Regions from separate parts of the Clostridium sp. CM037 genome, predicted to be linked through region 2. Evidence: riboswitches for the same ligand, from Rfam matches in the RefSeq annotation. Region 2 holds a riboswitch; the other holds the start of a gene.

Region 1 (16,735 bases), 390 kb from region 2:
GATAAAAAAGGAGGATAAATAATTATGGATCTAAATGTTGTCCAAATCATATTAGTCATTATCGTAGCATTTATAGCTGGTATGGAAGGTATCTTGGATCAATTTCAATTCCACCAACCAGTAATTGCTTGTACGTTAATCGGTTTAGTTACAGGTAACCTAATACCATGCCTAATATTAGGTGGTACTCTTCAAATGATTGCTTTAGGTTGGGCAAATATCGGTGCTGCCGTAGCACCCGATACAGCACTTGCTTCTGTTGCATCTGCAATCATCCTAGTTCTTGGTGGACAAGGCACAGCAGGAGTGCCTTCAGCTTACGCTATTGCTGTTCCACTAGCAGTTGCAGGGCTATTATTAACAATTATTTGTCGTACTATTGCTACATTATTTGTACATTTCATGGATGCTGCTGCTGAACAAGGAAATATCAGAAAAGTTGAAATGTGGCATATTATTTCTATTTGCATGCAGGGTGTACGTATTGCAATTCCAGCAGCCTTGATTTTAGCAATTGGTGCTGGTCCGATTCGTACAGCACTTGAAGCTATGCCTATATGGTTAACAGCTGGTTTAGCAATCGGTGGTGGAATGGTCGTAGCTGTCGGTTATGCAATGGTAATCAACATGATGGCTACAAAAGAAGTATGGCCATTCTTTGCAATTGGTTTTGTGTTAGCAACTATTTCACAAATTACACTTATCGGATTAGGTGCAATCGGTTTATCTATAGCTCTTATTTACTTAGCACTTACTAAACAAGGTGGCTCAGGTAATGGTGGTAGCTCAAATACCGGTGATCCATTAGGCGATATTATTGACACTTACTAAGAAGGGAGGGAATATAAAAATGGCAAATAAAATAAAATTAACAAAAAGAGATCGTATTTCTGTTTGGTGGCGTTCAACTTTCATTCAAGGTTCTTGGAACTATGAAAGAATGCAAAATGGTGGTTGGGCATATGCATTGATGCCCGCAATTAAAAAATTATATAAGACTAAAGAAGAGCGTGCAGCTGCATTGAAACGTCACCTGGAGTTTTTTAACACTCACCCATATGTAGCGTCACCAATTATTGGTGTAACATTAGCCTTAGAAGAAGAACGTGCAAGTGGTGCACCAATCGATGACGTAACTATTCAAGGTGTTAAAGTTGGTATGATGGGACCTTTAGCGGGAATAGGAGATCCAGTTTTCTGGTTTACTGTTAGGCCAATTTTAGGGGCATTAGCTGCTTCTCTTGCTATGGGTGGTAATATCCTTGGACCAATTATCTTTTTCTTCGGTTGGAATATCATCCGTATGGCATTTACTTGGTATACACAAGAGTTTGGTTACAAAACAGGCTCTAATATTACCGATGATTTATCAGGTGGTTTACTACAAGATATTACAAAAGGAGCATCTATCCTTGGTATGTTCATTTTGGGATCATTAGTTAACCGATGGGTATCTGTTGTATTTACACCGACAGTATCAACCGTTAAGTTAGCTAACGGTGCATACATTGATTGGAGCAAAATTCCTGCTGGAGCGAACGGTATTAAAGAAGCTCTGTTGCAACAATCAAGTGGCTTGTCATTAACTGCTACTAAGGTTACAACATTGCAAAATAACTTGGATTCATTGATTCCTGGACTTGCAGGATTAGCATTGACATTATTTTGTATGTGGTTGCTTAAGAAGAAAGTATCTCCAATTATCATTATTCTTGGGCTGTTCGTAGTTGGTATTGTTTTCCATTTAATCGGTTTAATGTAATATTTTTTACTCAGCCTGGGCTTTTTAGCCTGGGCTTTTGTTAAATTAAAGTGAGAAAAACAGTAGTACGATAATTAATAGAAACAAATAAAAAACATATAATAGAAAAGAGGTAGATCGTATGGTTCAATCACTCAATACAAATGTGGATATAGTAATTGATGCAACAGCTTTTACGGGTTTTACAGATTATGGGGAAATAATGATCGGCGACAAAGGTTTTGAGTTTTACAATTCTCGTGATTCTCGTAAATATATTCAAATTCCTTGGGAAGAGGTTGACAATGTCATTGCGTCCGTAATGCTAAAAGGAAAGTGGATTCCACGATATGCAATCCAAACGAAGAAAAATGGTACCTATACTTTTTCTTCTAAAGAACCAAAAAAAGTACTTCGTGCTGTTCGAAAATATGTTGAGCCAAATCATATGGTTCATTCGTTAAGTTTTTTTGATGTGGTCAAACGAGCGGTGCAATCGAGATTTAAAAAAAGTTTGTGAGCTTTTGCTTGAAAATTATGGAATTGAAAGAGAAATTGGTGATATTTTTATAAATGTGTCCTTATAAGCAGAAGAGCAAAATTTCAATTTGTTATGAATCACTTAAGCAGACATAGCATAGGAATATTAAAAAATGGGAATCAGAGTTTAATCTGGTTCTCATTTTTCTTGTAAAAAATAATGGAGGGATAAGGATGAACTATGCAGCTCCGCAGGAGATGAGTTTACTAATTGGCAGTTTTTAATTTACTGTACAAATATTTATAATTAATGGTAAAATGATATTTGTCGTTTATTTGTACTTTAGGTGAAATATAGATGATAATTATCATATTAAAGGAAGTGTCACAAAGGATGAAATCAAAAAAAAGAAGTATAGTCATTGCATTAATGGTGTCAATGTTCCTTGCAGCTGTAGAGGGAACAGTTGTGACGACTGCGATACCAACCATAGTTAAAGATTTAAATGGGTTTGAACTTATAAGTTGGGTTTTTTCTGCTTATTTACTGACAACAGCCATTTCTACGCCAATATACGGTAAATTAGCTGATTTGTATGGAAGAAAAAACATTCTTTCTATTGGAATAATAATTTTTTTAGTTGGGAGCTGTCTTTGTGGGTTTTCACAAAACATGTATCAGCTTATAGCGTTTCGTGCAGTTCAAGGACTGGGAGCAGGAGCAATATTTACAGTTACGTATACTATATTGGGTGACATTTTTACTGTTGAAGAAAGGCCAAAGATTCAGGGGTGGTTAAGTACAGTATGGGGAATAGCAAGTTTAGCTGGTCCTTTTTTAGGGGGATTTTTAATAGACAATTTCTCATGGCGTTGGATTTTCTTTATAAACCTACCTTTTGGAATAATATCTATAGTGCTTTTACAAAAAAAACTAATTGAAACTTTTGAGAAAAAGAAACATAAGATAGATTATGTAGGCACTTTATTATTTTCCATTGCAATTATAACGTTTTTACTGGGTAGCTTAACCGGTGGAAGAAATAATATTATAATAGCTTTAGTAGTTACAATTGCAGTATTGATTGTGTTTTATTATGTGGAAAAAAGAGCGGATGAGCCCATTATACCTTTTGAAATATTTACAAAAACTAGCACTATTGTAAATGTAATAACATTTTTAGCCGCAGCGATTTTAATAGGAATAGAGGTTTATTTACCTATATATATGCAAAATATTTTAGGATTAAGTCCTACAGTTGCTGGAGTGTCTATGGCACCTATGTCTATTGCTTGGTTCTTATCTTCGTTTGCTTTGTCTAAAGCTATCCCTAAATATGGTGGAAGAATAGTAATTGGTATATCTACTTTAATTTTGCTTATTAGTTGCGTATTTTTGTCTACTTTAAGTAGTGGATCTCTATTAGTATCAGTTATAGTTTATGGGTTCATTATGGGATTTGGATTTGGAGGAGCTTTTACTACATTAACAATAATGGTACAAGAGTCAGTGGGATATAACAAAAGAGGAGCAGCTACAGCAGCGAATTCACTGGTGCGTACACTAGGTCAAACTATAGGAGTAAGTGTTTTTGGAATTATATTAAATATGAATATAATTAAATACTTCAATAATATAGGAAGAAAGGGAATAGAACCTAACAATTTGTATTCCAAGGCAACTTTGAGTAGTGGAGTAAGTTTGCACCAGATAAAGCAAGCTTTAAATTCAGGGCTTCATGAAGTATTTATAATATTTATCATAATTGCTTTAGCATCATTGGCACTTTCTTTTATATTCGACTCAAAATTAAAAAATAATTCATGTGAACAATAAGTTATTTAATTAATTTTTCTTCAATTTGTTTATCATTAATTTGTTTATTCATAAAATTTTCTAGTAGGGTCTTTATTAAGGCTATAGTGGGAACTCCAAGTAACATTCCTAAAACACCAAAAAAACCTCCCCCAAGAACAATTCCTAGTATTATAAGTAGTGGACTAATCCCAACCTTATCTCCAATAATCTTTGGAGATATGAACCAACCATCAATATTACTTAAGGTTGTAATAAATAGTACCAACTGAACACATTTCATTGGGCTAAAGAATATTGTTATTATAACAGCGGGAACCATCCCTATAATATTTCCAAAATAAGGGATCATATTTGTTACACCTATTACTAAACTAAAAGGTAAAGCGTAAGGTATTTTTAATATCGTAAATCCTATAAAAGTAATAATACCAAAAATAATAGAGTCAATCATTTTCCCAACAAAATATTTCTTAAAAGTAGTATTAACTATCTTAAAAAAATCAATTATTTTAATAGCAACTGTTTCATTTAAAACAGAAAAAACAAATTTTTTAAGATTGAAAATAATAGATTCTTTATCCATCAAGAAGTAAATTGAAATTACGATTCCAGACATTAATTTCATAAAAAAAGAACCCAAACCCATTAGGTAATCAATTATAAGTTGAAAACCGGGGCTAAAATATGCAGATACATCCTTATTAAAAGAACTAAGGTAACTATCTAAGTAAGAAGTAGCATCAAATTTGTTTAGTAGTTCATTTTTAGATAAAAAATTGGTAGACCATTTATACGCTTTATTTGCAAAGTGAGGGATATTATTAAATAAATCAACGGAGCTTTTAATAATATTAGGAGTAACTAAAGTGATTATAAAAATTATTATGCCTATAAATAATGTGTAAATTATGCATATACTATAAATCCTTTTCATTTTTGTTCTCTTTTCAATAAACACCATAAGTGGGTTAAGTAAATAAGCTATGACGAAACCCCAAATAAAATAAGTAAGTAAAGAAAAAAAATTATTTAATATTGAACCTATATTTTCAACGTTGTTTACTATTCTATAAAGTAGAAGGGCAATTATAATAATAGGGACAAGCTGTATATATGGTATCTTTTTATATTTAATCAATGCAATTCCTCCAGTCAATATTTAGCCGCTTGTTATAAGATCAATGTAGTATTATATAATTGTAATATTGTAGATTAGAAGAAGAAGATTGTAGCTTATTTAATTATATCATTCTTAAAACAATTTATTAATATTCATTTTTAAAAAAATTAATGACATATTGCGTAATAATAGTAGGTTACAGAAATAGTCAACACGCCTTACAATTTCTGTTTGCAAACATGTGCAATAATGTGCTATAATATAGTTATATTTAAATACTAATGTTATCTTTTAGGTAGTGATGCTGATTTTTTTATTTATTTGTATAAATAATGGATATAACGTGGAAAATATATTTATGAAAACATGAAAGACAGCAGGGTAATTCATGTTGTCTTTTAATGTTTGTAATTATATACATTGAATTTTCAGATACTTGTAGTTAAAAAAATCATATCATTTTAAAGTTCAACACAAATTTTAGTGAAAATTATTAGTGGTAACATATGTACATAAAATAATAAACAGAAAGGCTTTATAAGCCAAGAGGAGCGAATTATTATGGAAGAAATGATTTTAGATGCATTTGAAAGAATTCCAACAAATAAAAGATTTGTAGAAGAAGGTTTTATTGCAGGTGTAATGTATGGCGATGGCGTTAAGGAAGCAACTTCTATAAAGGTTCAAGACGTAGAATTAATAAAGATTCTTAAAAAACATGGTTCTAATGCTAAAATATGGATCAAATACGGAGAAGATAAAAAATTTGGATTTATAAAAGAAATTCAAAGACATCCTGTAACAGCAAAAATTAATCATATAGACGTACAACTTGTTTCTAAAGATCGTGAAATAAAAATGCAATTACCTATTTCTTTCAAGGGAGAAGAGAATGTAGCAGCCAATCTACTTGAGTTGAAGGTTTATAAAGCTGAGATAGATGTTATTGGAAGCATGGGTATATTACCTGATGGAATAAGTATTGATATATCACAAAAAATACTTGGAGATACAATTACAATAAAGGACTTTGATTTAAATAAGCAAATAAAAGTTACTGATGATGAAAATCAAATTTACGCAGCTATAGCACAAATGAAAGAAGAAGTGACTGAAGAAGTTACAGCTGAAGCAGTTGTTGCTGAAACTGAAGCTAAATAATAAAATAGTAATTATATAATAATAAAAGGATGAACATGAAAAGTTCATCCTTTTATCTATTATGGATAAAATTTAAAATGTTTTGATGATGAGGTAAGAAAAAGAAAATAAGCAAATAGATACTTATTATTGTGAGTAAAATTAGGAGGCTAAAGAATGGCAAATATATTGAGATATTCAAAAAAACAATTAGATAGAACATTAAAAGATTTCGGAAAGAGAGAAAATATAGGTTCTAATGACATATCTGAGTGGATAAGACTAATAAACGATTTTATATATGAATTTGAACTAAAGTCTGAAGTTAATGAAGTAGATAAACTTTCTATAACAACTAGCAAAGAAGAACAAGTGGTAATTGAAAAAATGATGTATGCACTAGAAGGTACAAAAACTTCTTTGAATTACATTTTTGATGGTAATATTACTTATATAGAAGAATAGGTTATTATAACAATAAAATAAATATTAAAGGAAGCCATTTAATTAAATGGCTTCCTTTCAGGTTGTTTACAAACCCAGTATAATTTTTTTATTATACTGGGCTTTTTACATGCAATTATGCGATAGCATTTTGAGTTATGGATAAATTTAAAATAACAACTATCTTCTTAGTTAGAAAATCAAAAAACAGTAAAGATAGCAGGCTAGCTATCTTTTTCATATTCTGCACTGCTGCTGTAAGCAGACACTGCTCTTGCACATTTTCTAATCCACGCATATGGCAATAGCGAAGCCCATGCAGTTGTTTTGAATCTGCGAAGCTTCGCTCTATAGTTTCTTTTCTTCTTCTATATATATTTCTGCCTTTATCTGTTCTGGTGAACTTTACAACATCTTCTTTATACGTTTCCCAAACATGTCTTCTAATAGTTTTAAACTTGCTTTTTGCAGAAAAGCATTGAGCTCTGTTTGGACATATGTCGCAATATTTTGCATTACCAACATATTCTTTATATCCTTCTCTTGTTGTTGTTTTATAATGTAAAGCCCTTAAGTCAGGGCATACGTAAATGTCCTGCTCTTTAACATATTGGAATTTATTTTTTGTGTACATTCCTTTTGTATGTGGAGACCTACGGTATCCCATTACAGATTTTAATTCCCTCTCATATAGTTTTTTACATATAAGATTTGTAGCATAACCAGCATCTGCACCAACATATTTTGTATTAAAATTAAACTTTTTTATTTGCACATCTAATCTATCGATATAAGGATCAACATCATTTATGTTTCCAGGAGTAACATACACATCAGTAATTATATTATGTCTGCTATCGACAGTTCTGTGATCTAAATATGAGAAGCCTTCCGGCTTGCCATCTCTCATCATATATCCACTGTCAGGGTCGGTTGTGCTAACTTTAGTTTCTTTTATTTTGGTAACAGGTTCTTTTTCTTTTAAAGGTTTTTTACCATGGTTTATTCTATCTTCTTCTACTGCTTTATTAAGTTCAGCTATATATTCTTTCGGCGTTTTTTCAACTTCAATTTTCACAAGCTTTCGCTTATTAGCATTTGCTTTTAGGTGTGTAGAATCTGTGTAAAGTATTTTACCGGTTACCATCTTAAGATTTATAGCCTTAAATACTACTTTGTCAAATATTTTTTGAAACACATCTGTACCTTTAAACCGTCTACGTCTATTTTGGCTAATTGTTGAATGATCTGGAATAGGATCAGTAAGACTTAGTCCTAGAAACCATCTATAAGCCACATTTACTTCAATGTCCTTTACAAGTTGTCGTTCAGATTTTATTCCAAATAAGTACCCAATAAACAGCATTTTAAAAAGTATAATAGGATCTACGCCAGGTCTTCCATTATCTAAGCAGTAATATTTTTTAGTCAGTTCTCTTATAAAAGAGAAATCCATGTATTTATCTATATTTCTCAGAATATGGTCTTTAGGAACTAAATCTTCTAAATACACCATTTCTAGTTTTTGTTGTGTGAAGTTCTTTTCATTAATCATAATAATGCCCTCCGAATTATAAAGTTTGTATACTATATATATTCGACATTGATGTCCTAAAATCCTTTTTGAATATGAAAAAAACACTCCAATTTTAAATTAGAGTGTTTTACATTTTATGTTTGTCAACGGTCTGAAAGGAAGCCATTTAATTAAATGGCTTCCTTTAAAAAGTATCATATCATCGAAAAATTATTAAATGGAATCTAAAGAACATATAAATAAAAGTTTATTTTGAACTAGTACCTTTATTTGCATAGGATTGATTATTTAGCTTTTTTGTCTCTTCTAAAGCAGCATCACTATTGCTACTACTCATATTAGACATACCAGCACTTGATTGACTATTTAATTGTTTTGTTTCTGCTAAAGTAGAGTCACTAGTGCTGCTAGACATATTTGACATAGCAGAAGTTGAAACACCACTAGTACCTTTATTTGAAGCTGATTCATTATTCAATTGAATTGTTTCTTGTAGAGTAGAATCACTAGTGCTACTAGACATACCGGCATTTGAGTAAGAACTTGAACCTCCATTAGCTGCTGATTGTTTATTTAATTTTTTTGTTTCTTCTAAATTGTTATTCATAAGTATCTCTCCCTTCTAATATAAAAATTACACTGTTATCAAGTACAGTATATAGTTTACCCGTTTTATCTTAAAATATAGATGAAAATATTGAGAATTTTTACTTGAAAATTTTAAGATTGTAAAAATTTTAATGTTTTATTATATATCGTAGCAGCGGCGATGTGATATTTAAAAAATAAATCTATATTGTGAAGTTTATAAGTTATATTGCAATAAATATAATAATCAGTTATACTAAATATAATGATATTTTAACGTATTTTTTTCTTTATTAATGTGTAAACGATTCAATAAGACTAATTTCAAAAAGGAGTTTTGCTAAAATGGCTAAATATATAATGGCACTTGATCAAGGTACAACCAGTTCAAGGTGTATACTATTCAATGAAAAGGGACTTATTGTAACGTCCGCTCAAAAAGAATTTACTCAGATTTTCCCAAAAGGAGGGTGGGTAGAACATGACCCAATGGAGATATGGTCAAGTCAAATTAGCGTTGCAACAGAAGCGATGGCTGAAGTTAATGCTACGGCGTCTGATATAGCAGCAATAGGTATTACAAATCAAAGAGAAACTACTGTAGTTTGGGATAGACGAACGGGAGTTCCGGTATACAATGCAATTGTATGGCAATGTAGAAGAACTGCAGAGACTTGTGATGAATTAACACAAAAAGGATTTGATAAAATTGTTAGAGCTAAAACTGGATTGATTTTAGACGCTTATTTTTCTGGAACAAAAATAAAATGGATATTGGACAATGTAGAAGGCGCTAGAGCAGAAGCTGAAGCAGGAAATTTATTGTTTGGCAATATAGATACTTGGTTAATTTGGAATTTAACAAAAGGAAAAACATATGTAACAGACTATTCTAATGCTTCAAGAACAATGCTATTTAATATTCATGAACTTACATGGGATGACGAAATTTTAGAAACATTGAACATACCAAAATCAATGCTTCCAGAAGTAAAACCTTCAAGTTGTGTATATGGCAACACCGATATTTCATTGTTTGGAGGGGAAATTCCAATTGCTGGAGCGGCTGGAGACCAACAAGCGGCATTATTTGGACAAACTTGCTATTCACCAGGAACAGCTAAAAACACATATGGGACAGGCTGCTTCATGCTTATGAATACAGGAGACAAAGCAATTCAATCTAAACAGGGATTACTTACAACGATTGCTTGGGGAATAGATGGAAAAGTAGAGTATGCTCTTGAGGGTAGTGTATTTATAGCTGGAGCAGCTATACAATGGTTAAGAGATGAGCTACGCATGATTGACAATGCTGCTGATTGCGAAGAATATGCTAATGCGGTAGAAGATACAAATGGAGTATATGTAGTTCCGGCTTTTGTTGGACTTGGAGCACCATATTGGGATCCTTATGCAAGAGGAACAATTGTAGGTCTTACAAGAGGAGCAAAGAAAGAACATTTAATAAGAGCAACTCTCGAAGCACTTGCTTACCAAACACATGATGTTTTAAAAGCAATGCAAGAAGATTCTGGAATTATACTTACAGAACTTAAGGTAGATGGAGGAGCTTGCAATAACAATTTTTTAATGCAGTTTCAATCTGATATTTTAAACGTTCAAGTAGACAGACCAGAGGTTACTGAAACTACAGCACTCGGTGCGGCTTATCTTGCAGGGCTAGCAGTAGGATATTGGAAGAGCAAAGATGAAGTAGCAAAGCATTGGGCGATATCAAGAAGTTTCAAACCTAGTATGACAGAAGAAAAAAGAAAAGAATTACTTCATGGATGGCATATAGCTGTTAAAAGATCAGGCATAAAACTTGAATAGTAGTAACGAAATATTAATTGTTAATAATAATTTGTTATGCTATTATTAACATATGAAATATAAAAGAATAACCTAACACAGGGGAGTTGGATAGGCCAACTGAGAGAAAGAACTTTAATTCTTTGACCCTATAACCTGATCTGGATAATGCCAGCGTAGGAAGTTGTTTATTGGTGTATTATATATGTATATATTTTTATATATCAAGATGATTTAAACACGAATCCTATGGGTTTGTGTTTTTTGTTTTATAAATAAAATGGATGAATAGCGCCGCAGGTGATGATTCAACATTTAAAAGATAATTATTTTAGGAGGGAATTGATATGAAAAAAGTTTTAACTATAGCAGGTTCTGACAGCTCAGGAGGAGCAGGTGTACAGGCAGATTTAAAAAGCTTAAGTGCGAGTGGCGTATACGGGATGAGTGTAATTACAGCGGTAACAGCACAAAATACTATGGGGGTTTTTGCAGTGCAAGACTTGGGCGAAGAAATCATCAAGGCACAAATTGATGCTATTTTTACAGACATAGTTGTAGATGCGGTTAAAATTGGTATGGTTTCTGTGATCTCAACTATTGATGTGATAAGTGAGAAATTAAAACAATACAAGCCTAAAAACGTAATACTCGATCCCGTAATGATCTCAAAAAGCGGTTATTCACTGTTAAAGCCAGAGTCAAAGACGGCTTTGGTTAAAAAATTAATTCCACTAGCGTCAATTATTACACCTAATGTTCCAGAGGCTGAAGAAATTTTAAAAGAAGTAAATTCAGATATTACGAGGATTGAAACAGTAGTAGATATGGAAAGTGCAGCAAAAGAAATGTACAAGCTAGGATGCAAAAATGTGCTTTTAAAGGGAGGACATATGCAGGGGGAAGCTCTAGATGTGTTTTATGATGGAAGTGAAATTATACATTTTACGTCTGAGAGAATAAATACAAAAAATACTCATGGAACTGGATGTACTTTGTCTTCAGCCATAGCTGCAAATTTGGCGCTTGGCTATAGCATGAAAGATTCAATAAAAAATTCAAAGCAGTATATAACAACTGCTATAAAGCATTCTTTAGATATTGGGCATGGGGTGGGACCTACAAATCATTTCTATGAATTATATAAAAAAGCAGGGATGGCAAATGATTAAGGATAGTGAAAAACTGGGTTTTTAGCAGCGAGTTCTGTAAACTTAATAACACAAAGTTTAAGGGGAGTCAATAATGTATTAGTATGTATCATATTTATAGCAGTAGATATTAATTTATAAAACGTGATTTATTACTTGGAGCTACAATGCCCGTTATGCTTATTACAGGATTTATATAAACAATAAGTTGGAGGATGATGTAAATGGAAATTAATAAGAAAATAATTAAATTACTAAACAATTTAAGAGAAAAAAACCCATTGGTGCACCAAATAACAAATCATGTAACCGTTAATGATTGTGCCAATATTACACTAGCAATAGGTGGGTCACCGGTTATGGCGGAGGATATTCATGAAGTTCGCGAGATGGTATCACTTGCATCTTCACTTGTTATAAATATAGGAACATTAAATAGTGTAATTATAGAGGCTATGATTGAGGCAGGAAAGATGGCAAATGACTTAAACATACCTGTTATCTTAGATCCTGTCGGAGTAGGTGCAACAACTTATAGAACAGAAACTTGCAAAAGAATTATAAATGAAGTGAAATTAGCAGTTATTAGAGGGAATTTATCTGAAATAAAAACAATTTATGGTATTAAAACTATAACAAGAGGTGTAGATGCTAGTGAGAGTTTTTCTGTAGATAGTAATGAATTTACAAGAGAGAAAGAAATGGCAAGGAATTTTGCTGTTAAATTTAATACGGTGGTAGTTTTAACAGGTGCGGTAGACATTATATCGGATGGTAAGACTCTTTACACCGCATCAAACGGTCATAAAATAATGTCTAGGGTTACAGGTACAGGATGTATGTGTACTTCAGTTATTGGTTGTTATCTAGGCGCTGGAGATAATAATTTAATAGCAGGACTCGCAGGAATTGTGTCAATGGGTATTGCAGGAGAAACAGCTTATGAAAGCTTAGATAAACATAGCGAAGGATCAGGAACTTTTAAAGTGAAAATGCTAGATGCTATTTACAATTTATCTGAAGCTCTAATAATGGAAAGGAGCAAAATAAATGAAGAATAATGTGAATTATAGCCTTTATCTCGTTACAGATAGAGATGTATTAGTGGATTTAGATATATTTGCAGCAGTGGAGGAAGCAATAAAAGGCGGGGTTACATTAGTCCAGCTTAGAGAAAAGAGATTAAGTACTTTAGAGTTTTATAATATTGCAGTGAAAATAAAAATTATTACAGATAAATATAAGATTCCTCTAATAATAAACGATAGAATTGATATTGCACAGGCCGTAGATGCAGCGGGGGTACACATAGGTCAAAGTGATATGCCAGCGACTATTGCGAGAAGTATAATAGGAGATAATAAGATACTAGGGGTTTCTACTGCAACACTTAAGGAAGCACAAAGGGCAGAAAAACAAGGAGCAGATTATGTGGGTGTTGGAGCGATGTTTCCTACAACTACTAAAGATGATGCAAGTGCAGTTTCAGTATTATGTTTAAAAGAAATAAAAGAAAAAATTTCTATCCCTGTAGTTGCTATTGGTGGAATTAATGAAAAAAATGTAAATTTATTAAAGATAGCAAATATTGATGGAATAGCTGTTGTTTCAGATATTCTTGGGAAAAGATCTGTAAGGTCATCAGCAGAAAAGCTATGTTCTTCCATAAAGCAGAAATAATAGTGGGGGGGATTTATAATGGTTATCAAGCCGACTGGATTCGAAAAGAACCTATCTGGAAACGAGGTAGATAAGGTAATCTATTCAAATATTCCAGGATTAAAGGAAAAAATGCTTTGCATGAACTATTGGACAAAATTGAGTGGCATGAATAAAGATATTATGAATGTACAAGAGATTGAAGCATACAACAAGAGTAGTTTAACAACTGTTGGATCAATTGTGGACTTAGAAAATTACGAAGAATCCTTTAGTATGCAAGAATTAATAAACAAGATAAATACTATTAGTTCTATGCCAAAATCTGAAAGATTCCATGCGGATGGGAAATTAGTAGTTCAAGAATATTATAATAAGTTAATAAAGAATTGCAATATTGAAAAATTAATGGACTTATTCGATATTAAATATGCAATAACCATTAGAAAGACTGTGATGAGGACATTCCCAACCTATGATAAAATATTTAAAATTGGAGATAACTATGAATTTGACAGATTTCAGGAGACAGCTGTTTATCCTGTTGAACCAATTGTAATTCTGCTATCAAGTGTGGATAAAAAGTGGTATTTTGCACAGATGTATAATTATTTAGCATGGATACCCGAAAAAGATGTGGCAATATCTAGTAAAGAAGAAATTTTTGATTATCTTAAAACAGAAAATTTCTTAGTAACTACAGGGAAAAGAGTATTTACAAATTATAACCCATTAGATGAGCAATTATCAGAAGCGAAATTTGACATGGGAATTAAAATACCACTTGCAGATATTAAGGAAATAGAAGGGGATATTTATGGTCAAAATTCCGCAGGTAATTATGTGGTTAAGCTTCCAACCAGAGATAATAAGGGAAATGTAGAATTCAAAAAAGCTCTGATTGCAATAAATGAAGATATCTCATTGGGGTACTTACCTTATACCAGAAAAAATATCATAGTTAATGCCTTTAAATTTTTAGGAGAAAGATATGGATGGGGTGGAATGTTCAATTCTAGGGATTGTGCAAGTTTTATAATGGATGTTTATAGAACTATGGGTATTAAGCTTCCTAGGAATTCCGAGGATCAGGGAAAACTCGCAGTGGGCAATTTCTATGAAATGCCGGAAAATATGACTATGGGAGATAGAGAAAAGTTACTGAATAAATTGAAGCCTGGAACGCCAGTATTTATGAATGGACATACAATGATTTATATAGGTAAAGAAAAAGGTCAATATTATGCTATTCATGATTTTTCAGGCTTTTATAAACCACAGCAGGACGGGAGCTTAAAATATTATAAGGTACGCGAAGTGATGGTTTCTCCATTGTGTATAGTATTATCAGAGGATGGTAAAACATATATTGAAGGATTATACGGAGCTAGAGATTTTGTTAATGTGGATTAATTAGACTGACCATTTCGGCCCAGCGAAAAGCAAGAGCTCCTCCAATAAATATAGATATACGATATAGTATGAAGTTTATCCATAGTGTTTTGAAATAAGAAGAGCAGAAACATTGAAATTCCATTTGAAATTCTTATTTTATATTTTCAAAAGATTAGAATTTCTTAATGAAATTTCACGTTTCAATCTCTTATTTCAAGTCACGTAGGAGAAACTTCATAGGATTGCACTATTATTTGTTCCTAGAAATTATATCAGCATGGATTTTACTCCATGCATAATCTAGCGCAGAATCTAAATTATTATTATTCTTACCACCACCTTGTGCAGAAAAGGCACTTCCACCACCTTTGCCGTCTATTAGAGTTATGGCATCTTTTAAAATAGAGCTCATGCTAATTATATTCAAATCCTTCGAGCACATAAATAAAAGATTTGCTTTATCTTGAGATTTTACTCCAAATAAGACTATAACCTTTGGGGAGGATACTAATTTTGTTGCTAAGATATTAGTATATTTTAAATCCCCATTATCATAAATGCATTTAAGCATCCTGATATCTTCTATTTTTGGGGCTGCCTCTAACATATTTTGAACTTCGTACTGCGCAACCTCTGACTTTAGGGCCCTTTTTTCAGTAAGTGCCTTATTAAGTTCACCTGAAAGTCGTTCTACAACGGACAAAACTGTATCATTATTGCAGGAAAAAAGTTTAGACATTTTTTCCATGGATTCATGTTTTAAGGAATAATCAGAAACAGCCCTTTGTCCACATATAAATTCAATTCTTATTCCAGTCTTATACTTTTCAAATTTTGTAACCTTAATTAATTGAACCTCAATAGTTGAACTAGGATGTATACCACAACATGGGTTTATATCAATATCACCTATCTTAACTATTCTTACTTTTTCACCAGCTTTTATTGGGAGTTTTTTTAGCGATAATTTTTTTAGTTCAGAGTTAGTTGGATATAGTACTTCTACTTTAATATTGTCTAATACAATTTTGTTAGCTTTTTTTTCGGCAATTTTAATTTCATTATTGCCAATAACTTTATCAATATCAATAGTTGTAGAATCCGTGCCAAGGTGAAACCCAATAGTAGTTGCATTAAATAGATCAGAAATAGCAGCAGAAAGTATATGCTGCCCTAGATGCTGTTGCATATAGTCAAACCGTTTATCAAAGTCTATGATGCATTTAACCCTATGAATTTTTAAAGGGTTCACGGCAACTACATGATAAATTTTTTCATCTTCTTCATACACATAGGTTACAGCAGCACCATTTATATATCCAGTATCACTTGGTTGACCACCACCTTCAGGGTAAAAATAGGTTTTGTCAAGTTCAACGTGATACTTGTTTTCTTTTTGGATTACGTTTATGACTTCAGCTGTAAATTCTGCTTGATATGGATTTTCGTAATATAACTTTTCCAAAGTTTTGCATCTCCTTTTGCGAGCTAGGCTTCAATAGAATACATGATGTGTTTTTAATCTAATTGTACCATAAAAATATTATGCTACAAAATAATACTGGGTTTTTACTTTGATTTTGTCATAAATTAGTAATAAATTCTAAATTATACAAAGAAAAATTCGAAAAAAAAAGGTTTACACTATATTTTGTAGAATATAATATTTTGAGAATGTTCTAAAAATAAGTCAATTCAGTTATAAAGTTAACGACATTTCAATGGATTTTTAAAGGGGAAATTAAAATGAATGAATATGTTAATGATAATGTATTACAAGAAACAGATATTGATAAAGTTATTGAGTTATCAAAGGTTTTGTTATTTGAAAATGATAGAAATGCTT
Region 2 (16,735 bases):
TGTAAAAATATATCGAAGGAACATTTAATTAAATTTTATAATACTTTTGAAGAAATAAAGAATTCTAGATTTGATGGAATGATAATAACTGGAGCGCCAATTGAAAGTATTCCCTTTGAAGAAGTGGATTACTGGGAGGAGCTTAAAAAAATTATGGAATGGAGTGTTCACAATGTATACTCTACCTTGCATATTTGTTGGGGTGCTCAAGCAGGGCTTCATTATCATTACGGAGTGCAAAAACATAAACTTGATAGTAAAGTATTTGGAGTGTTTAAACATAAAATAACAAAGCAAAACGTTAAACTTTTTAGTGGATTTGACGATGAATTTTATGTTCCACATTCAAGACATACTGAAATAAGAAAAGTTGATATTGATAAAATAGATGAGCTTGAAATTTTATCAGAATCTGAGAAATCAGGAATTTACATTGTATCAGCAAAAAAGGGACGCCAAATTTTTATAACCGGACATTCAGAGTATGATCCATTAACATTAAAAAATGAATATGACAGGGATATAGCAAACGGATTAAATATAAATGTCCCAGAAAATTATTATCCAAAAGACGATCCATTAAAAATACCTATCGTGAAATGGAGAGGTCACTCAAGTTTGCTTTTTTTAAACTGGTTAAATTATTATGTTTATCAGGAGACACCTTACAATTTGGTGTACCTAGAATAATACATATAAAAGTTGGGCCCCTAGTAACTTAGGGACCCAACTCTTAATATTGAACTTTATTAAAATTTAATCTGTATTAGAAATACGTTTCTTAAATTCTTCCATGTCATGGAATGAACTTATATATACTCTATGTAAGGAAAGTATACCATCCTCTTTGGAAGACCATCTGCCGTCAGTGCTAAAAGCCATTGTATACCCTGCTTCTCGTACAGCCTCAATTGAAGCTTTGCTGTATCCACCATATGGGTAGGAAAAGAATTTTATTTGTTTATTTAATATTTTTTCCAAATCGTTTTTAGATTTAACTAAAGTTTCTAGTTGCTTATCCTTAGGCATCTCTTTTAAATTTTCATGCTTTACGGTATGACTCCCTATGTCCACTCCATATTTTTCCATCTCTATAAGCTGTTTCGAAGTCATATAGTTAGGACTTTTATCAATACTACCAGTAATAACAAAAATTGTTGCTTTAAAATTATATTTTTTCAAAACAGGGAACATCTCCGTATAATTATCTTCATACCCATCATCAAAAGTAAGAACTACAGATTTTTCAGGTATTGGTATATCCTTAATAAGATAATCATATAAATCAGTAAGTGTAATAGTATAATAACCATTATCTTTTAAATATTTTAGTTGCTCGTCAAATCTTTTAACAGGAAGACGAATAGGATTATCTTTTTCGTAGTCAATTGAATGGTACATTAAAACTGGAACACTCTTTCCTGAAGCCTTCATAACAGCAGTCTTATCAAAAGCGGGTATCGAAGAGGTTTGAGCGGGTTCAGCCGGTTTAATGGGTTCAACTGCAGTTGCTGGTTTAACTGGCGCAGTTTTTTTTATTGTAGCAGTCTTCGATCTTGAACACCCCGAAAGAGACATTAAAATAATGAGTGTAAATATTAAAAATATTTTTTTTCTCATAATAACCTCCTTGTATGTATTTTTTCGGAAACACATATTATTTTTTAATCTTCATCATCTAATATAAAACCCCTTAATAATAAATTCCCTGAGTATTTTGTAACCCTAATGCTAAATTGATCACCTTACATTTATTAACTTTATACCATCCAGATTATAAAATCAATCTTTTCCGGTATTTTCTTTATTTTATTATTTTCTTTTAATTCATAAATATCTAAAACAGGTTGTAAAATATAATATACTTCTATATAATTATATTATAGTAATAATAATAATATGTGCTAGGGGTGCCTAATGGCTGAGATATGAATATTTAATTCATTGACCCTTATACCTGATCTGGATAATACCAGCGGAGGAAAGCGGTTATGATGTATAAGTACATTAACTATATTCCTTTTGTGAATATAGTTTTTTTGTTTTTACCATAATACCTCTGTAGCACAATACATGGAGGCTATAAAAATGACTTTTAACGAAAGAATCACTGAAATTACAAAAACCCCCATTGCTCTTTTTGCACTATTAGGGGTTTTGTTATTAATCTATGCAGTTTTGAAAGTTAGGAAAATTAAATTTACTACGCAGATGATAACTTTAGTTGGTATATCTCTTGCATTATCTACTGTATTGCAGTTTATTACAATTATAAAATTACCACAAGGTGGTAGCATTACTGCTGGAAGCATGGTTCCAATCATACTTATATCCTTATTTTATGGTCCTGAAGTTGGGTTTTTAACAGGTTTTTTATTTGGAATTATTAATTTTTTAGTAGCACCCTTCGCACTCCATCCAGTGCAAGTACTATTTGATTATCCGCTTCCTTTTATGGCCATTGGAATAGTTGGTTACTTTAGATCACGTAATACTAAGGTCATACTTATTGGCGTAGTCGTAGCAATGCTAGCTAGATTTACATGCCATTTTATATCTGGGGTAGTGTTCTTCGGAAGCTATGCCCCAAAAGGAACCTCTGTTTATTTATACTCCCTTTTATATAACGGTTCATACCTAAGTGTGGAAACCATTATCACCTGTGTAATTATTGGACTCTTACCTTTAAAACGATTATCAAAGTTAGCTATAACCAAAGTTCTAAATTAACCTCAAAATATATCTACTACCTACTTCAGGTTTTTCTTCAACCAAAAATTATACTAATACATTATTCTGTTCATCATGAAGTTTACTGTATTATATTTAATGCTACGTAATATAATATTACGTAGCATTAAATATAATAACTTTGAAATTACTATCACTCATTCCTTAACTCTAGCCCACTAAACTCAGCAATTGTGTTAGATTATGTTTTAATCATTCTTTGAGATGAAAGAATACCCATAATACATAAACCAATTATAAAATAAAAGATATAATTATAATTCGCAAGGATATCCATTAGAAGTCCCGAAGCCAACACCCCGATAATGGCTCCTATACCATATGCCGTAAACACAACACCATAATTCTCACTATAATGTTTCGTTCCATACATATCAAGAGTTGAAGTAGGCGCTATAGCTAACCATCCTCCAAGATTAAACCAAAATATCGAAAACGCTATACTAAATAATGCTAAACTACCTTCATTTGCCACTAGCATTAATAATGCTGCAATAATAATTAGTGCGTAAGAAATTAGCATGGCATTTTTAGACGAGTACTTATCCGTAATCAATCCAAATATAGGTCTACCTATTCCATTAAAAACCGCAAATACGATCATTAATAAAGCTACTGTTTTGGGGGATAGCTTTATTAGTTCTACACCAACATTACTTGTCATTCCAATTAACATTAGTCCAATCATTGATCCAATCATAAAATTTACATATAGCCCTTTAAAGTTTTTTGATTTAATCATTTTAGCAGTATTCGTACCATTCATATGAATTTTTGTGCTTGAAGTTGTTTCAAGACTTTTACTTTCCACCTCAGACGGATATCTAAATGGATACGAAAGCAAAGGTATTATTACCCCAAAAGATACACCTAATATAAGGAAAGCTTTTGTTATTCCATAACTTTCTATTAAATTTCTTGCAAGTGGAGCTGTTATAAGTGGTGACAAACCAAATCCTATTAATACAATACCTACTACTAAGCCTTTTTTTTCTGGAAACCATTTTGCTACTACCGTCATCGGAGCTCCATATGCTATACCTACGCCAGCGCCAATTATTACCCCATATGTTACAGTTAAAATATATATATTTGGTGCATATGCAGATAATATCCATCCTAATGCTACAAGAAGTGCGCCCATAGAAATAATCATTCTTGGACTGTATTTTTCTAAATATTTTCCAGTTATAAACATAAAAAATGAATAAGCTGCTAAAGAAACCATGTAAGGGAAGCCACTTTGAGTAGATCCTATATTAAAAGCCTTTTCAATTGGAATCCTAAAAACACTCCATGAGTATACAGTGCCTAAGCACATCATAATTATAATTCCCAAAATCACATATATCCACCTTTGCTTAAATTTCATATTATCATTCCCTTCGTCTTTTATAATACTTCTCTAAAATTAAAATCAATAAAAAAGCCAATGACAAAAACTCCTCACTCAGAGTTATTGTTATTGGCTTACCCCTTGACTGGTCATTGACCCTTCAATGCGTCTTCCATAATTATTTTATTAATCGTTCTTCAATATCTTGGTCTACAATTATAGCTATAATTTTTTCACCTGTTTTGGTACTCACATCAGAATAAGTACTTACTATATTAACATCAATTATAGATTTTATAGTTTCTTCCAAATTTTCTCTTGCATTCTCAAACAAAGCAATATTCAGTCTTTTAATTAAATCGACGCCTTCCTTGCTTTGAGCCAAGCTTTTTTCTGATTTACTTAAAAATCCTTTAAGTCTTACTAATATTAAATCTTGAAATATGATTGTCCGAATTTTTTCTGGACCTCTACCCATGTGTTCAATCTCAAATTTACTAATTGCTTCGCTTAATTTCGCTTCAATTTGTCCTTTTGTCATTGAGCTCCGTTACGCAAAACTTATAAAAAGTTACAAAAACACCTTTAAGTTTACTTCCTCATTCATTGTGTCCGATTTTGTAATCCCAAAGGATACTACTTTCGTTTGATATAACACTCCAAAGGCTTAAATTCCCCTAATAACTTAGGGTACACAATAGCATAATTCGTTTAAGTGACCTATGCTACCTTATATCTCGATAAATTATAACTTGCGTTTTTATCTCTATCTATTATAGACCCACAACATTCACATATAAAATCTCTTTCTGATAGTGATAGTTTTGGCTTTATATGACCACACACACTACAAGTTTTGGATGATGGAAACCATTTCTCTGCTTCTACGAATTCAATTCCATATTTTTCACATTTATATTTCATCATGGTTTTAAATTCAAAGAATCCTTGTTTTGCAATTGCTTTTGATAAATGTCTATTTTTCATCATTCCTTTTACATTTAATGTTTCCATAACTACTCTTGACGGTTTGGTTTTCACTATCTCTGTAGTTATTTTGTGTCTATAATCAGTTCTAATATTATCAAGACTCTTGTGTAACTTTATAATGTTCTTTTCAAGTTTTATAATATTGCTTGTTTTAACGTAACTTCCTCCTTTTTTATTTAATAGGTATTTTTTAGATACCTTACGTTGCAATCTACGCAATTTCTTTTCTAATTTCTTAACTTTTTGACTCTTATTAATATTTTTATATGGTTCTTCTTTATTTGAGCATATAGCTAAATCTTTAATTCCTAAATCTATCCCTATACTCTCGCCAGTTAACTCTACTGGTACTTGACTTGATTCTATACCTACTGAAATATACCAATGAATACCATTGAAACTAACCCTTGGACTGCTGTATTTAACACCAGTGGGGATTCTATTATACTCTGACAACTGAACTTTGCCTAGCTTTTCTAATTGAACATGAGTTGAACTAAACTTAATTTTTACATTGTCATGATAAAAAGAAGGCTTTGACTTCCTTCGGCTCTTGAATTTTGGCTTATCAGCTAATTTCTTAAAGAACTTCTTATATGCTTCACAACCATCTTTAACTGCTTGTTTAGCTACATTGTTACTAATGGAATTTAGCCATTGGTATTGTTCTGTTTTTTTTAATTGAGTTATTTCCTTTCTTAAATCATTATCAGAAATAAATTTGCCACCATTCTTATAGTTTTCTTCTTGTTTTGCAAGTGTCCAATTATATATGAACCTTGCAGTACCCGAACATTGTAACAATTTAGAATTTTGCTTGTTGTTTGGCTCTAATCTAACTTTCATTGATGTTATCATTTTTCTCACCTCACTTTCTAATAATATTATATCGCATGCTGATATCAGTTGCAATCAGTATTCAAATATATTATAATATATTTAATGAGGTGATAAAATGGCAAGAACCGATTTAAAAACAAGAACACCATTAGGTAACGCAATTAAAACAGAACTCTATAAACAATTGAAAACATATTCCAAAGAGACAAGTATCCCAATGTCGAAACTACTTGATAAAGCAATAGAGTTGTTATTAAAGTCTACTGAAAAGTAGGCTTTTTTTAAACAGTTGCTAACCTCCATAAATCATATAAATAGAATCAAAGTCTTGATATAATCAGTAATTTTAGCATATCAATTGATAATTGTAAATAATAATATTTAAGGTTGTAGTTTGTTACTTTATCATACTTTGCTAAGGTCTAAATTTCCTAATCAAATTTATTTCCGCTCTAACAGGTGGTTTAGAATCACTTTTGCCTCGCACACTCACTTTATCTTCGCAAATATTCAGTTCTCTTGCAATTATAGCCTTAACTCTAGATCTACAAAAATTTCCTTGGCAAGTTCCCATTCCTGCTCTTGTACGTCTTTTAATCGCATCTATAGAGTTAATTGGTATATTTCTATGAAGCGCATCGATAATCTCTGCCTCTGTAACCTGCTCACATCTGCATATTATATTTTTTACTTTGTCTTCATGATTAACTTTTCCATCAAAACTATTATCCTTTTTTACTATTATTCCTTTTCTATAAGGATTAAAATTATTATTCTTCACAAGATTCATTCCTGAATTCTTAAGTATTTCTACCACCCTCTCAGCAATTGCTGGCGATGATGTAAGCCCTGGAGAATCTATCCCAGCCACATTAATAAAACTTTTAACTCTGCTTTCCTCAATGATAAAATCCCCCGTATTGCTACTAGCTCTTATCCCTGAAAAAGTAGTTAATGCGCCTCGCACATTAAAATCAGGTATGGACTTTCTAGCCGCCACAATAACATCTTTTAATGTTTCAGCGGTAGTTGAAACATCATCTCCATTACTCACTTCTTCCGCATTAGGTCCTATCATAAAATTGCCATGATAAGTTGTAGTTACTAATATCCCTTTTCCTTTATCTGTAGGCACTTGAAAAATAACAGTATTTACAAGATGACCTTGATCTTTTCCCATTAAAATATATTGGCCTCTCTTTGGTGTTATTTTAAAATCATCGATTCCTACCATGTTAGCTATATTATCACTATGCATCCCCGCAGCATTTATAATATATCTTGCTTTAATATCCTCCTTGTTAGTATGCACAATAAACTTATCTTCTAATTTTTCTATAGATATTACTTCATTTTCAAGCTTAAGTTCTACCCCATTAGTTATAGCATTTTCTACTAATGCAATTGTAAATTCATAAGGAGACGCTACCCCTACACTTTTAGCATAAAGTGCTACATTTACTTCACTATTTAAGTGTGGCTCTATTTCTTTTAGTCTCTCTCCTCTTATCACCTCTAAATCATTGCAGCCTAATTTTAGACCATTTTCATAAAGCTCAGTAATTTTTTTCTCGTCACCTTCATTAAATCCAATCACTAAAGCTCCTGTTTGTCTGTATCCAAAATTTAATTCTTCCTCAAGACTTCTATACATTTTGTTTCCTTTTCCGCATAATTGTCCTTTTAATGTACCGTGCTTTGCAGCATATCCACCATGAACTATGCCACTATTTGCTTTTGATGCTTTAGTTGCAACATCATCTTCTTTTTCTAAAACCCCTATTTTTAGATTATATTTTGAAAGTTCCCTTGCTATAGCTGCTCCTACTACTCCTGCTCCTATAATAATTACATCATACATAAATATCCCCTCTCAACATATTATTAATATTTAAAACCTTTTAATATTTAATCTTTGTTAATATCTATTATAATATAATTATTTGCATTATAATAGATATTTCAATAAAGTCGTTTTCTTTTTCATTTCAAATCCTTACAAAATCCCTATAATTGTTTAGTACTATAACCCTATAGTATATAAAATGATATATATGAATTCTTATACTGATGGTTCAGACGTACTAATAGAAATACCTGTATAGACCCATAACATTAAAAAAGATATAGCAAAACTTTGCTATATCTTTTTTTGTAATATTAGAAACGGAAATCTCGCTTTCCTTCCTTAAGCTCTTTTAAATGCTCTATTGCAATTGCACGAACCTTTTCATTTTGTATATTAGGAATCTCATTTTCAATTACCATTTCGCCCTTTTTCTTGGTATCAAGTGAAGCATAATCCTCTAAATATTCTTTAAGTGTCATTAGTGCATTGGGCTGACAGCAGTTTCCAATTTGACCTGACTTTACAAGGCTCATAAAACGGTCACCTGTGCGTCCTTCTCTGTAACAGGCGGTGCAAAAGCTTGGAATATACCCAAACTCCAAAAGCCAGTTTACGATCTCATCCAATTTTCGGGTATCGGTTACTTCAAATTGCTTCGAGTTATCTTCTTCCGTTTCATTCTGCGAATATCCGCCAACACTGGTGCATGAGCCTCCGCTTACCTGAGATATTCCCAGTTCCAGAACACGCTCACGAGTTATTTTCGATTCACGGGTGGAAACAATCATGCCAGTGTATGGAACAGCGATACGAATAATAGCCACAATTTTTTCGAACATCTCATCTGAGATTGAATTTGAAAACGCATTTGGGTCAATATCATCAGCAGGGCAAATGCGTGGAACACTAATTGTATGTGGACCCACACCCATAGATGCCTCTAAATGCTCTGCATGCATGAGTAGTCCAACAAAGTCATAACGGTACATATTTAAACCGAATAAAACTCCGATTCCAACATCATCAATACCGCCCTCCATGGCACGATCCATGGCTTCAGTATGATATGCATAGTTATGTTTTGGTCCTGTTGGGTGCAACTCTTCATAACTTTTTTTGTTATATGTTTCCTGGAAAAGTATGTAGGTACCGATGCCCGCATCCTTAAGTTTCGTATATTCTTCCACTGTAGTTGCAGCAATATTGACATTTACACGTCGGATATCTCCATTTTTATGCTTAATACTATAAATGGTCTTTATACTTTCAAGGATATATTCAATTGGATTGTTCACCGGGTCTTCTCCTGATTCTAAGGCCAATCGCTTGTGTCCCATATCCTGAAGTGCTATAACCTCTTGCGCTATTTCTTCTTGCGTAAGTTTTTTACGGGATATTGTTTTATTTTTAGCGTGATATGGACAATACACACAACCATTTACGCAATAGTTCGAAAGATATAGTGGAGCAAAAATAACAATACGATTGCCATAAAACTTCTGCTTAATCTCTTTTGCCAGTTTAAACATTTTTTCTTTTTCATCTTCCAAATCACATTCGAGAAGTACTGCAGCCTCCCTATGTGTTAGACCCTTACAGTCTTTTGCACGTTCTATCAGGCTATCAATTAGCTCACGATTTCTTTTATTTTCTCGAGCATAAGAAATGGTAGATAAAATTTCACCGTCATCAATAAACTCAGTTGCATTTTTAGACTTATTATCATACATAGCATAAACCCCTTTTTAATATTTATTATTTATAAATGGTCAAACTCTTATAGACCTTGATTTAATCATTCGTTTACTACTTTGCTATAGGTGGCGCCTTGGAATAAATCGTTTTGGTGTTTACATTTGGTAGCATTCCAAGCTTACCCGACAGGGCGCTGATAACATCATTCGGCGCATCAACAACGATACTTATTACCGAAATATGGCGTTTCAGATAGGGTACTCCCATTCTTCCTACTATGTATTCTCTATATTCGTGGAGAATAGAGTTAAGCTTTGGAGCAGCATCTGTGTTTTCAACGATAATTCCAATTAGAGCAATTCTTGTTTCCATTGGCAACCTCCTTTCTTTTAAACAATAAAAAAAACCCCTGCACCCGAAAAGGCACAAGGATAGTACGTCGAAACCAAAGGTACAACCAATAAAGATATGTTCTTTGGAGCATTCCAACTATTCTCTCGCCTTCTCATTCGGGACGAACCCTCGTGCATTCAGAACGATAACTTTGTTAATTTAAAATCAATCTAACCGTACCACTCCTGATAGTAAAAAGCAATACAACAATTTATTTACTTATTTTTAACTGCCCATCTGATTCCTTTTTCAATATATTCATTCCAAAAATCCCACGTATGGCTACCGGGACTTTCTACATATGTTACATCTATATTTTCTGAAATTAAAAAATCACGGTATTTATGATTTACATCTAACAAAAAATCGTTTGTACCGCACGCCATATATATTTTAGGAATTAGAGCATTTTTCTTCTTCAACTTAATAATAAGTGCCTCTGGATCTTTATCACTATCCAAAAGTTGATTCAGATCACCAAATACTCTAGTATAAAATTTATAGTCACGAACTTCGTCCTTAAAATCACTAGAAGCTCCAGCAATATTGTATGTAACTATAGCAGAAGATAATGCAATGATACGGCTAAAATTGTCAGAATATTTTAATCCATTTCGAATTGCTCCATATCCACCCATAGATAATCCACCTATAAATGTATCTTCTCTTTTCCTTGATAACGGAAATATCATGCGTGTAAATTCCACTAAATCATTTCCAACGAATTCCCCAAACAATTCACCTTTATCAACATCGTCTAAATAAAAATTATTTTCTCCAGAAGGCATAAATACTGCAATATTGTGCCTTAAAGATAGTTCCTCAATTTTACTATTACAAATCCAATCAGTGTAATTTCCAGTTAATCCATGCAAGAGATAAAGTGCTTTCATTGGTTTTTTCTTGATTATTTCTTGTTCCGGTATTTCCATTGTATCAATTGGTATAAGAGCATTAAAAGTAACATCTCTTTTTAAGGCTTTTGAAGCAAAGTTCACTTGTAAAAATGCCATTTTTTATTCCCTCCTCTAATGTATTTTTAGCATTAGTATAATACTATATACACTATATTCCAAATAGTTTAAAATAGAGGAATGAATGTAAAAACATACGTAATAAATGGCTTTTAGTCTGCTGTGAATCTTAACATTGAAAAGATGTTTTACTATCCTATGTTAAGATTCATACTCCAAGAAACTCCCCCAACATTTACACCAACATCAAAATATTTCTTTCCTGCATTAACCGCCATACCAGTAGCACAGCACCTAAAAGTAAGCAAAAACTATTCACTACGTTCCAGTTTTTACAATGGTGCAGGTATTCGGTCATAGCCATAAACCTAAATAGAATTCAGTCTCCCTTGAAATATCTGGTGAAATTTAATTCTCTTGCATCTAATCATGTTAAAGCAACTGAACATAAATCTTCACCCTTAAATGTACATAGATTTAAAAAGTTTTCGGCACTAAGTTTACCTTTCTTTTTGGTGAAAAGATGTTTTCAGCCATTCTTTTTATTGTATCTGAGTTGTACAAATTTTGTATATTTTTTATTATCATCCTAATTCTTTTGTGCATTTTACGATACCCCTTCTCTAATGTAGATTTTAAATTCACATTAGAAATCATACCATTTATACAATATTTGGGTTTCTTAGGTTTACGGCTATGCTGGACGCACCGACCCCATTATAGAAATTGGTAACCCAGTGGATAACTTCTGTTTGCTACTTTTTATAATAGTATAATTGATTTTTAGTTATATTATTTTCTTTACAGAAATCAATTACCTTTCCATTTATAAGTAGAAAATTTATTTATAATTTCTACCCAGTGCATATTGGTAAATTTCTTTGCCATTATAGACCTCCTTATAATTTTATATCAATAATTTTAGCAAAGTATAATTTTACTATCTAGCCGTCAATTCTTTTACGCTTACAATATTACCACTAATTATATTTTATTAAATGAATAAATTAATAAATATAAAAAAAGGAACTGCCTTCGTAAATGCTTTAAAGATCATTTACAAGACAGTCCCTCTATTTTCATTTCGTATTTTTACTAAATATAAATATAAAAACTGGTATTTGTGCAATCATAATCATTATCAATGGTATCATCATTGATAAATTATACTTTAATGATAAAAGTATAATTAAAAATGCAGCTAATAATATGAAAGACTGCATTACGATGTAGCTTACAAGTTTCATTTTCTTAGTCATAAATCCTCCTTAAAAAACTTTACTTAGCGCAAGCGCAACTAACCCTTTGAAACTCCAAATGTACCTCCAACTATAGTTGCAACTCCTGCAATTCCCAAGCTATTCACTGCAGCAGCAAAAGTAACTTTCATTATAGAAGCAATTACCCATACTTGACCATATGAGCATGCGACAACTAGTCCTGCTCCGGCTAGATTATTGTGTATAAATCCATAATTGAATGTTTAAAAAAATATTGACCAATAAAATTAATCACAAAAAATATCAAAAATACTTTTATAAATGAAACCATTCTGTCTTTCGTTGTAATTTTCATCACACACTCTCCATCCACTATCTAGCCATAGGGTCTGTTAACCCTTAGCAATCTCCATCATTCTTTTTTTGTTAATAGTAAACTTCCAAAAGAACCAGCTAAAGCTAAATAAATAATTTTATTTTTTTAATTTTAAAATCAGTTTCATTTCTAACCATACTTATTTCAGGTAAAACAAAACCAGGCATGTATTCTTTCAACTTAATATCTATTTTTATATTATATTTACCTTCATTTTTATAAACTTTAATTGAATAAGCATCAAGACATATATCCAATTCTATTAATTTTAAAGCCCAAAAATGAATTAGCTCGTGAATTATGTTCGCTAATAAAAAACTTATAATGATATATATAAACACTAAACTCATATGTTCCCCTTTTATACTTTATTATTCTATACTAACCGGAGGTTGTTATCCCTTTACTTAACTCAGCTTCATTCCCTTTTTTCAGGCGACTGTCCAAACCCCATAGGATGTAACTGAAAATCACCATAGAAGTCACTGAAAACAGTTCCTTCTATGGTGATGATTATAATTCAGAAAATCCGATTTATACACAAACTGCAGGAGTCGTAGTCGCATTCTTCACCTTGCTACAAATTCTTTTCTTTACAATTAAAATACAAATAAAAATTTTCACCTAAAATATCTTTAACTTTTGTATATCTAAGTCCTATTTTTCTATCAGTACATATTGTTGGATATAGTAATAAAATTCCAATCAATATAACCGCAGATTCAAGCAAAGTACCTATTCCAAAAAATCCAAATGCAGATATAAGAACTAATATATATCCAAGAGATGCATACAAAGCGTCTCTAACAAAAATTCTCTTTGCTAAAGATTTATCTAAATAAAATAAATCACACTTTTTATAATTAGCTATCAATGAAATATAAAGTTTCTTCTTTGGCAACAATCAAGCGAGATATCCGTATGACCAAAGTAAAACAAAAAAAATTTGTTTCATTTAGGAGCTATTATTTTTAGCATAGAAAGCTGTATTTTACAGACTTTTCTCACAGCCTCCTAATTTCTTCATAATATCTTCTAACAAATTTTTATAGTTACTACATTTTGAAAGTATTTGTCCCGCATCACAAATATATTCTTTGTATTTTTTATCAAAACCAGTACCGTCACTAAATAATCCTCTTAAACTTTCGTTTATCATGGCAAAATATTTAAATGTATTATAATTATTTAAGGTTAAAAACTTATCAAAACTTTTATAATTATCTAATTTAAGTTCATATTTTGTTAAAGAGTATTCATGCAGAAGGAATTTATAAGCAACTTTTATAATTTTAGCATCAAACATTATATTTCCTTTTGAAGACTTAAAGTAATAATTAAAAATCCATTCTTTAAATTTAATACACTGAATACTTAAATTCTCTTCTCTCCATTTATTATCTTTTGATCAATAATTCTGTTTATTAGTGCTACGACCATATTATTATATTCACACTTGGACAAAATTTTGTCCACAAACAGCTCAGATTCTTCAACTATAAAATTATTAATTGGATATTCAGATGAGAATTGAATAGAAAACATTAATATAACAAACTCAGGCTTTCTTTTGAGTAAATCAATTAAACAATAGTCACCATATACACTAATGCTGCTATAAAATATAGTTATAAAAATTGACCAATTTACAATTAATAAAATCATACAAATCACAGTAAATTTATTTTCTATTATAAACAGGGATGAAATGAGAATAATTACAAATGTAAATATCGGTCCCCCCTATAATATCTTTATATATTGGTTTGTATATGACAAGAGACTTTTTTTATCATTCATATATATGATTGGCCCTACAACAAATAATTTCAACTTTATACATACTAATTTACTCATTAAATAATGACCTAATTCATGCATGAAAATTGAAACAAAGTAGATTGAAATTCCCACAATAAAATACATTACCATTCTATTCAACATGTAATCATTTTTTAAATTCACTTTACCTAAAACTATGTTATATAAATTGGTTTTATACGCACCCTTCATTAAGATTATTAGTATAATAACATTAATTATTATTTTAGTGAATCTGAATTTTCTATGAAATATATTATTATTTATGTAATTAATTGATTCCCCCCCCAAAAAATTAAATAATACTAAAATTGAAATCTATTAACTATAGTTACTATTTAGTCACAAATCAAATTAGCTCCATTTGTCTAAAAATTTGAGTTAAAGTTACTTAATTTGGGCATTCAGATGAGAGACATTATTTCTCTCTTAAATCAAGATGTTAATCACCTACATCCTTGGCAACCACCTTTAGTTATTAGCCTGATTATCTTTTTCTCATAAAGCAGACCACCTCTTAACATAAAAGCATATACACTTTAAATCACAACTGCTCCCTAAGTGTTCTACATCATTCTCCTTTATCATTATGATACCAATGCCAACTAACATTAAATATAGTACTCGGTAGCAATATTATTAAAAATCCAGTAAAATTATATAAATTATAAGTACTAATAATAAGACCACATACAAATACTATTATAGACACTATCACATAATATTCTTTATCTAGTTTCATACCCATCCCCCCTGTAATATATTTTACAAAAATGGTTGAAACCATAAATAATCAACAGTTCCAACCATTCTTTATGATATATATAATTTAAATATATTAAATATTAATTGTTCGGCTTGAAACTAACGGAATATTACCTGTTGTAAAGGTCTTTCCCTTAAGTGAATTAATACCGGCACCTACCGCAAATGATGCTAGTGTTGGTACAATTTCACCCCAAGTTAATATAAATGCGCCTGCAATCAATGTACCCATTCCAGCTGTTCCTAATTCAACTGCAGTTGCGATAGTTACTCCCAAACCAGCTAAGACAGCTACTGCTCTTCCATATTTCAATGAAGTGCCAACTGCTGCTAAGGCTCGAATTATCAAACTACCAGAGCCAATTTTAAATGTAGCATATCCTCCACCATCAACATATTCCATCTCATCTTTGTCAACCTCAACATAATTATTCGGTAATTTTAAAGTCATTTCCATTTTTTAATCCCCTTGCCCATTATTATAATAATTTTAATTGTTTACTACAATTAATAATTACATTAATTGCATTATTTATATCAAAGGCACCTGCAGACACCTAAAATAGCTAATTCTATAAATGAGCGAATTAGTTAGAAATTTATTCCATTTAAAATTAATACCAACTATTCTAAGCTATCTTTAATGTTTTAAAAATAGCTTCAAGAGGAATTCCTAAGTCAGCTTGATTAAAAATCCAAGATACTCGTTCCTTTTTAGATTGGTTCCTTGCACTTTTAATTCCAGCGTTGAAATTCAACGTACCATTGCTTATCTCTAATTCACAGTATACGTAGGTAATCATTAGTAACAAGAAGTATCTGTTAATACTACGATCACTTCTTACTTGATAATGATTTAAACCAAGATGTTTTTTAGTTTCTCTGAAAAAAGTTTCAATTGGCCATCTATGTTTATAGTGATTTAGAAGTTCTTCAGTTGTAATAGTGGTATCTAGACTTATGAATGCTCTTAAACAACCAGGCTTGAAAAGAGCTTCTTTAGGCCAACAAAGGGCTATCAAAGAATCCTTTGCGTCATTAAGCTTGCCTCTATATGTGTAGACATAATATTCATTATTGCCAACTTTGACTAGGTCGACATCATCCTTAGTTAATATCTCGCACATATGATTAAGCTTAATTCCAAGTTTTTCACGACCTTTTGGATATACTACTCTATTTGTTCTTAGACCACCAATATAGGCGTAGCCTGCCTCTTTAGAAACAGCGAACAATTTTTTATTACTATACCAACTATCACATAAAACATAGCCTTTATTTACTGGTTGTGGTAAGGAGTTTATAAACTCAATTGCCATTTGGATTTTACTCATATTTTCTTTGTTGTATATCGCCATAGTATATGGCAGCACAAGAGTATCGCACAATAACATAACTGTAACTAATTGATGACCATAAACTGTTTTACCTTTTAAATGAGAATGGTGGAATCCACATTTTTCAGTAGGTTTCTTAGCCTTTGACGAGGGCACAGTCTTCTCTGAAATTGTGTCATCTATTACAATATAAATAGGACTGCCAGTTGTTTTAGACATCTCCCATATTCTCATAATAACACGTTTTTTTAGGGCTTTTTCAACGAAGTTTTCGTCCCATGGACTCTCCGATAAAAACTTTCCAATATTAGTCCGATGCCTAACCGGCATAAAGTCTGAGACGTCAGTTACTTTTCCACAGTAGCCTTTTGTCACCATAGAATTTATA

Evidence for each region. A riboswitch is a leader RNA that binds a small molecule or an ion and turns the genes downstream of it on or off. The one in region 2 is predicted to bind thiamine pyrophosphate.
Region 1: linked by a shared signal. The riboswitch ahead of thiD (bifunctional hydroxymethylpyrimidine kinase/phosphomethylpyrimidine kinase) and the one ahead of thiT (energy-coupled thiamine transporter ThiT) in region 2 are both predicted to bind thiamine pyrophosphate.

The regions. Positions count from the first base shown of each region.
Region 1 is NZ_CM143650.1:3,280,134-3,296,868, reverse strand. It holds gene ACWJKP_RS15850 (PTS mannose/fructose/sorbose transporter subunit IIC) at 25-831, shown strand; gene ACWJKP_RS15845 (PTS system mannose/fructose/sorbose family transporter subunit IID) at 851-1,762, shown strand; gene ACWJKP_RS15840 (DUF956 family protein) at 1,884-2,261, shown strand; gene ACWJKP_RS15835 (MDR family MFS transporter) at 2,616-4,058, shown strand; gene ACWJKP_RS15830 (AI-2E family transporter) at 4,060-5,178, opposite strand; gene ACWJKP_RS15825 (50S ribosomal protein L25) at 5,722-6,321, shown strand; gene ACWJKP_RS15820 (hypothetical protein) at 6,478-6,765, shown strand; gene ACWJKP_RS15815 (IS1182 family transposase) at 6,881-8,299, opposite strand; gene ACWJKP_RS15810 (hypothetical protein) at 8,529-8,888, opposite strand; gene glpK (glycerol kinase GlpK) at 9,215-10,705, shown strand; TPP riboswitch at 10,775-10,885, shown strand; gene thiD (bifunctional hydroxymethylpyrimidine kinase/phosphomethylpyrimidine kinase) at 11,032-11,856, shown strand; gene thiM (hydroxyethylthiazole kinase) at 12,060-12,896, shown strand; gene thiE (thiamine phosphate synthase) at 12,886-13,515, shown strand; gene ACWJKP_RS15785 (C40 family peptidase) at 13,534-14,907, shown strand; gene ACWJKP_RS15780 (alanyl-tRNA editing protein) at 15,140-16,354, opposite strand; gene ACWJKP_RS15775 (sensor histidine kinase) at 16,636-16,735, shown strand, end outside.
Region 2 is NZ_CM143650.1:3,672,213-3,688,947, forward strand. It holds gene metA (homoserine O-acetyltransferase MetA) at 1-690, shown strand, start outside; gene ACWJKP_RS17535 (polysaccharide deacetylase family protein) at 757-1,620, opposite strand; TPP riboswitch at 1,897-2,001, shown strand; gene thiT (energy-coupled thiamine transporter ThiT) at 2,089-2,730, shown strand; gene ACWJKP_RS17545 (L-lactate MFS transporter) at 2,933-4,123, opposite strand; gene ACWJKP_RS17550 (Na-translocating system protein MpsC family protein) at 4,266-4,628, opposite strand; gene ACWJKP_RS17555 (RNA-guided endonuclease InsQ/TnpB family protein) at 4,808-5,935, opposite strand; gene ACWJKP_RS17560 (ribbon-helix-helix domain-containing protein) at 6,033-6,191, shown strand; gene ACWJKP_RS17565 (NAD(P)/FAD-dependent oxidoreductase) at 6,333-7,778, opposite strand; gene hydG ([FeFe] hydrogenase H-cluster radical SAM maturase HydG) at 8,078-9,496, opposite strand; gene ACWJKP_RS17575 (TM1266 family iron-only hydrogenase system putative regulator) at 9,573-9,833, opposite strand; gene ACWJKP_RS17580 (alpha/beta hydrolase) at 10,070-10,867, opposite strand; gene ACWJKP_RS17585 (hypothetical protein) at 11,908-12,087, opposite strand; gene ACWJKP_RS17590 (hypothetical protein) at 12,278-12,403, opposite strand; gene ACWJKP_RS17595 (hypothetical protein) at 12,508-12,774, opposite strand; gene ACWJKP_RS17600 (hypothetical protein) at 13,002-13,328, opposite strand; gene ACWJKP_RS17605 (hypothetical protein) at 13,416-13,730, opposite strand; gene ACWJKP_RS17610 (hypothetical protein) at 13,799-14,089, opposite strand; gene ACWJKP_RS17615 (hypothetical protein) at 14,817-14,987, opposite strand; gene ACWJKP_RS17620 (hypothetical protein) at 15,084-15,467, opposite strand; gene ACWJKP_RS17625 (IS701 family transposase) at 15,640-16,735, opposite strand, start outside.